Regions from separate parts of the Nitratireductor sp. WH36-1 genome, predicted to be linked through region 2. Evidence: riboswitches for the same ligand, from Rfam matches in the RefSeq annotation. Region 2 holds a riboswitch; the other holds the start of a gene.

Region 1 (3,342 bases), 240 kb from region 2:
TGAGCGAGGCCTCGACACCGCGCATGCGCGACGTGCCGGGGATCTGGTTATACTGGGTCGTGTAACCGATCAGATCGTCGATCTCGAGCTGGAAATAGGTGATGTCGGCGATTGCCCTGTCGTTCCAGAAACGCTGCTCCACGCCAATGTCGAAACCGAAGCTGGTTTCAGGCCGCAGATTGGGGTTTGCCCCGAACGGACCGAAAAGCTCGTTGAGGCTGGGTGCACGGAAGCCGGTTCCCACCGAGCCGTGCAGACGCGTTCCGGTCGCATCGATGAGATAGGAGGCGGTTGCCCGGTATGTGGTGTGCCCGCCGAATTCGCTGTGCTCGTCCTGCCTGAGGCCGGCTGTCAGCGTCAGGTTTTCTACCGGCGTGGCAATGGCCTCGCCCCAGACGCCTGCGATCCAGAAATCGGAATCGATCTGGGGGTTGAACATGCCGGCGGGAAAGACTGCGCTCTGGCGTTCGTAATCCGCGCCACCCTGAACCGTCAGCCATTCATTGACGTCGAATGCGCCCAGATAATCGGCCTTGTAGCGGCGACCGTCATAAGAGCCGTCGAACGCGGTGCCGGTGATGGAGCGTTCCAGGTCGAAGGCCTGCACGGAAACCGTGTTGCGGAAGCGGCCGTCCATCAGGTCGAGATTGAAGCCGGCGCGGCCGGCCAGCTGTTTGCTGTGGTTGGTCGCCGTCAGATTGTCGCTCGGCAGAATGGTGCCGAAGCCCTGATTGTCGAACTCGGCTTCCGCGTCGATGTAGAGCGCCGAGCCGAATACGGAGAACACGTCGGAAAATGCATGCTCGGCATTCACGTCGAAGGTGACGTTCTCATAGCCATCGCGCTCCGTGCCCGTAGCCGCAGCCGAAATGCCGTCGGTGCGGTAGCCGGTTGCGTTGATGGAGAGTTTCGACTGTTCGTTCGCCGCCCTGAAGCCGTAGGAGCCGCCGACCGTGCCGTGCGAGCCGCCTTCGCCCTGAATGATATGGGCGATGCCCGGTTCGATGTCGCCCAGCGTCGACAGGCTGATCACGCCGGCAATCGCATCGGAGCCGTAAAGCGTGCTCTGCGATCCCTTCAGCACTTCGATGCTCTGCAGGCCGCCCGACAGAAGATACTGGTAGGACGTCTGCACCTGTGGGCTGGTCGGATCGGAAATGTCGATGCCGTTATAGAGCGTCTTCACATAGCGGCGCGGCGCGCCGCGGATCGAAAGGCTGCCCTCCGCGCCAACGCCACCCGGCGATGAGAGGCTCACACCCGGCAGCAGGTCGAGATACTCGACGGCCAGCGGCAGGGACTGTTCCTCGATCTCTTCACGGCCCACCACGTTCACCGTCGACCCCACGGTGGAGGCCTCTGCCGGTGTGCGGTTGGGCGTGATGACCAGTTTTTCAAGCACATAGTCTTCTGCGCCCGCCATGGTGGCTGAAAGGCCCGTCAGCAGCGCCGAAGCGCTGAGCAGGAGCCGGGTGCGATAACGTCTGGATGGCATGCGTGCTCTCCATGAGAATGCTGCTTCTTTTGCTGGAGAGCGATGGCTGTCTGAATCTGTCCCCCGCCAGCGATGACATTTCGTCACCACTGCGAGATCCACAGCCCCGGAAGCGTCCCGCATCCGGTCGGTGACGGCTCAAGGCAGGTTTCCTGGCTCGCGCTTCATCGGCTTCCTCGCCTTCCCGGGGCATTGCACCCAGTGGCATAGGAGGAGCCTCGGCGCTCACAGTTGCGGGAGCAGCCACGGCTGCGGCCTGATCATGCAGGGCCGTTCCGTGTTCCCTTTTCCCCGGCATGCGAGTGCCTGCCGGAGCACCTCAAGCGAACAAAAAATCGCTTACCAACTGGCTCCGGCAGCGTCAATCGCGGCCTGTGGGGCGGCTGTTGCGCCCATAACGGCGCAAGTGGCGGGGATTGTCAGTACAGGTTTCGAAAATTGTTGCGAAATCGGCTTTATTTGTCAGTTTTGCGGCTCATTTGTCGCAAACTCGTCATTTCAACGGTCGAAAAACCTGCAAAACTTACCATTGGCCCCGGTCGTTTTTTGACATCGCTGGCGCGATGGGAAATGCTGAACACAAACTGATAACGGCAAGAAATGGGAGTGCGTCGATGACGTTTTTCAAGAGCAATGGCGAGAAAGTGCCAGCCCGCGTCGCCGAAATGGCGAACGAAGCGCGCGTCGGAAAAATGGACAGACGTGAGTTCCTGGCGCTCGCAAGCGCACTCGGCGCATCGACAGCCGCCGCCTATGGCATGCTCGGCCTTGCCGTGCCCACCCATGCGCTCGCTCAGGAGCCCAAAATGGGTGGCACGCTGCGTGTGGCCATGTTCATCAAGGATCCGAAAGACCCGCGCACGGCCGACTGGTCCGAGATCGCGAACGCCATGCGTCAGACGCTTGAGCCGCTGGTGAAATACACGCGCGACTTCACCTTTGAGGGCCGGCTTCTGGAGAGCTGGGAGGTCAACGAAGACGCCACCGAGTACATTCTCCACGTGCGTCCGGGCGTGACCTGGAACAATGGCGACGCCTTTACCGCAGACGATGTGATCTACAACTTCAACCGCTGGTGCGATCAGACGGTGGAGGGCAACTCCATGCCCGCCCGCATGGCTGCACTCATCGATCCGGAGACCAAGAAGGCGCGCGAAGGCGCGATCGAGAAGGTCGACGACATGACGGTGAAGCTCAACCTGTCTGCCCCTGACATTTCCATCATTCCCGGCATGGCCGACTATCCGGGCCTGATCGTGCATCCGAGCTTCGATGAGACGGGCCGTGATTTCATCGCCAATCCCATCGGCACCGGTCCCTTCGAACTCGTTTCATACGAAGTGGGCAACCGCGTCGAACTGAAGAAGCGCGAAGACGGCAAGTGGTGGGGCGGCGAGGCCTATCTCGATGGCATCGAATTCATCGATTACGGCACCGATCCATCGGCCATGGTAAGCGCCTTTGAATCCGGCGAGATCCACACCAATTACGAGACCACCGCCGATTTCGTGGACATTCTCGACGCCATTGGCCTGGTCAAGTCCGAGGTCACCACGGCAACCACGATTGTGGCCCGCACCAATGTCAACAACAAGCCGTATGACGATGAGCGGGTGCGCCGCGCGCTGCAGATGGCCGTGGACAACGCCACAGTTCTGGCGCTTGGCTACGACAATGCCGGCGAGGTGGCCGAGAACCACCATGTCTGCCCGATCCATCCCGAGTATGCGGAGCTGCCCAAGATCGAGCGCAATGTGGACGCGGCCAAGGCGCTGATGGAAGAGGCCGGCCAGATGGAGCACGAGCACGAGCTGATCTCGGTCGACGAGGACTGGCACAAGAACACC
Region 2 (3,342 bases):
TCGATCTGGATAATGCGCGCACACGCTGCCTCAAGGTCACGGACCTCGTCGCGAATGGCAAGCGCGATCTGCCGGCAGGTCTCGCTACGCGGAATGTCGTCGCGCACGAAAGACCAGTTGAGAATGGTCACAGGGCCAGTCAGCATGCCCTTGACCGGCCTGTCCGTCAGCGACTGGGCATACTGCCACCACGAAACGGTCATCGGAGTGGGCCTGGATACGTCGCCGTAGATAACCGGCGGTCTGACATAGCGCGATCCATAGCTTTGCACCCAGGCGTGCTGGGTGAAGGCGAAGCCGGAAAGCTGCTCGCCGAAATACTGAACCATGTCGTTGCGCTCGAACTCGCCATGGACCAGCACATCGAGGCCGACGTCCTCCTGCCAGCGGATCGTCGCTTCGGTTTCCTTCTTCAGGAATGTGTCGTAGTCGACAAAGCTAAGCTCGCCGCGTGCATGTGCGGCTCTTGCCTTGCGAACCTCTGGCGTCTGCGGGAAGGAGCCGATCGTGGTGGTCGGAAAGGCGGGCAGGCCGAGCCGGGTAGCCTGTAGCTTCTGGCGCTCGACAAACGTGGCGCCGCGCGTCTTCATCTCGTCGTTGATCCGCGCCATGCGGCCCTGAACCAGAGGGTCGCTGACCTTGGGGGAGGCGTGCCGCGCGGCGACGGCATCGGCTGCTGCTTTCAGGGCACCGGCAACGTCTGCTCCGTTCCCGGACAGAACATCGGAGAGCACATGAAGCTCGTCCATTTTCTGCAGGGCGAATGCAAGCCAGGAGCGCAGGTCGGCGTCGAGCGTGGTTTCCAGTTCCAGATCGATGGGTACATGGAGCAGCGAGCAGGACGGAGCGAGCTGGACCATCGCTGCGCCGCGCGCCTTGACGACGGGCCCGAGCCTGTCTGCGAGGGAAGCCAGATCAGCGCGCCAGATGTTGCGGCCGTTGATCACGCCAAGCGACAGAACCAGATCCGGCCGCGCAGCGGCGAGCACCGCGTCGAGTTGCTCCGGCGCGCGAACGAGGTCCAGGTGAAGGCCGGCCACAGGCAGGGAAAGCGCGGTTTCCAGATTGCCGCCGAGCCCGCCGAAATAGGTTGCAAGCATGATCCGGAGATCTGGGGTAGCGGCTGCAAGCTTCCGGTAGGCAAGCCGATAGGCATCCTGTTCGTTGGGAATGAGGTCGGTGACGAGGGCCGGCTCATCAATCTGTACCCAGTCCGCTCCGGCCTCCTTCAGCTTGCGAAGCAGTTCTTCATAAACAGGCAGCAGGCGCGGCAGAAGCGCAAGCGGATCGTAGCCTGCATCGCTGGACTTGCCGAGTTTGAGGAAGGTGATCGGACCAAGGAGTACGGGCCGGGTATGGATGCCGAGCGCTTTTGCTTCAAGAAACTCATCCAGCGGCTTGGTGGAGGAGAGGGCGAAGACCTGGTCGTCGGAGAATTCCGGCACCATGTAGTGGTAATTGGTGTCGAACCATTTGGTCATTTCCTGCGCTTTGTGGCCGCCGGGGTGCCCGCATCCCGCATCCCTGGAGCCCTGGCTGCCGCGCGCCATTGCGAAATAGACGTCAAGCGGCACCGGGCCACCCTGCCAGCCATAGTCTGCCGGAACCGCGCCGACCATCACACTGGTGTCCAGTACCTGATCGTAGAGTGAGAAATCATTGGAAGGGATGATTGCAACGCCACGATCGCGCTGCTCCTTCCAGTTCTCGGCCCTGAGTTCCCTTGCAGTCTGGAGAAGGGTTTCTGCGCTGCTTTTGCCGGACCAATGGCTTTCAAGGGCGAGTTTCAGTTCTCGGCGGCGGCCGATACGCGGCACGCCGAGCGTGGAGACAGGAATTGAACGTTCAGACATGGCACACCCGATGCTGTTTGGGGCGGGGGGGGGGGCGTACGCAGACCGCGGCCTGAACGGCCGCCGCATGACGAACACCGGACACCCCGCCCGTTGACGTTGTTTCGTCATGGCAGGTCTCCTGGCTCACGGGTCTCGGCCTTGATCCGTCTTCCCGGACGTCTGTCCAGTGACTTGAATGGATTTCGGCTCGCCGCTGACAGTTGCGGGGGCAGCGCCGGATTTGAACCGGCTTCCCTCTTAGCCCGAATCCGCCTGAAGGCAGGTTCGAGAACCACGACGCGCCCAGATTCCTCGCAATGCGGCGGAAAGTCAAGAATGATATAAAGAAATGTTTATATCTTTACGTCTTGCCTGAAGGGTGATGTGCCTCTCTATTTTAGCTGTCGGGAAATCCTGTTCCGGAGTTGGTCCATGTGCGCGCGCGGGTCGGCCGGCAGACGGTTGACAGGCGCGGGTCTGAGTATACTTTTCGAAGCGGTCAAGGTTCCGTCGGCAGACCTGTCTCGGTCGGCGGCTAAGAGGGAATCCGGTTCAAATCCGGAGCTGACCCGCAACTGTGAGCGACGAGCCGCTTTGCCGATCATGTCACTGGCGTTATGCCGGGAAGACGGGTGAAGCTGTGATGAGCCGCAAGCCAGGAGACCTGCCTGATCGTGTGAAGTTCCGTGGTCGGGATATGCCACAGGAGCTCGTGCTTCGGAATATCCGGTTCCGACGCGCGATCTCCCTGCCGTTCCCGATCGCATCAGCTCGAGGAATGGCAGTGGATACGAATGCATTATTGAATGAAGGGCAGGGAAGCCGCGCGATCCTGCTTCTTGCAAAGTCGGCTTTTGCTGCTGCACCTCATGGCGAGATGGCGCGCCTCGCTGAAATGGCCGCAGGTTTTGAAGGTGTGACGGCGGTTCAGTACTGTTTCTCCGAACAGGGGACGCCGTCCTTGCGGTCCGCACTTCTGGAGCTGCGGGCAGAACATCATTCTGAGATCGTGATTGTCCCGCTCCTGCTTCCGATGGAGCCGAGCTTCCGGAACTGGCTGTCGAAATCGCTCCGGCGCTGGCAAGCCGAAACATCCGGCGGCTGGCCACCCATCCGCATAGCATCCGACATTGCCCGCAGTGCACATTTTGAACGGCTTCTTGGCGGTCTCATCGGCGACATTGTCCAGGAGCCGGCCGTTCCTCCCGCTGAAACTCCGGTGCGGGAAGGCTCTCTGGTGCCGGCGCAGAAAAGGCGGGTTCTGGTGTGTGAGGGCGGGGCGTGCAACGCTGCCGGGGCGGACGTTCTGTGGTGTCATTTGCGCAACCGGCAGAAGGAACTGAACCTGCGCAACACGGGGGATGGCACCATGACCGCGAAAGCAACCTGTCTCGGCCCCTGCAATCTCGCGCCGGTTCTTCAGGTATTTCCCGAAGGCACCTATTACGGTGGCGTGAATGAGGATGCGATAGACCGCATCATTGAAGAGCACCTGCTTGGGGGACGC

What was found. Region 2 has a riboswitch for cobalamin ahead of metE (5-methyltetrahydropteroyltriglutamate--homocysteine S-methyltransferase). Riboswitches for the same ligand answer to the same signal wherever they lie in the genome.
Region 1: linked by a shared signal. The riboswitch ahead of AC4PTT_RS07380 (TonB-dependent receptor plug domain-containing protein) and the one ahead of metE (5-methyltetrahydropteroyltriglutamate--homocysteine S-methyltransferase) in region 2 are both predicted to bind cobalamin.

The regions. Positions count from the first base shown of each region.
Region 1 is NZ_CM178970.1:1,543,077-1,546,418, forward strand. It holds gene AC4PTT_RS07380 (TonB-dependent receptor plug domain-containing protein) at 1-1,495, opposite strand, end outside; cobalamin riboswitch at 1,621-1,832, opposite strand; gene AC4PTT_RS07385 (ABC transporter substrate-binding protein) at 2,110-3,342, shown strand, end outside.
Region 2 is NZ_CM178970.1:1,299,397-1,302,738, forward strand. It holds gene metE (5-methyltetrahydropteroyltriglutamate--homocysteine S-methyltransferase) at 1-1,853, opposite strand, end outside; cobalamin riboswitch at 1,948-2,147, opposite strand; cobalamin riboswitch at 2,321-2,520, shown strand; gene AC4PTT_RS06200 ((2Fe-2S) ferredoxin domain-containing protein) at 2,620-3,342, shown strand, end outside.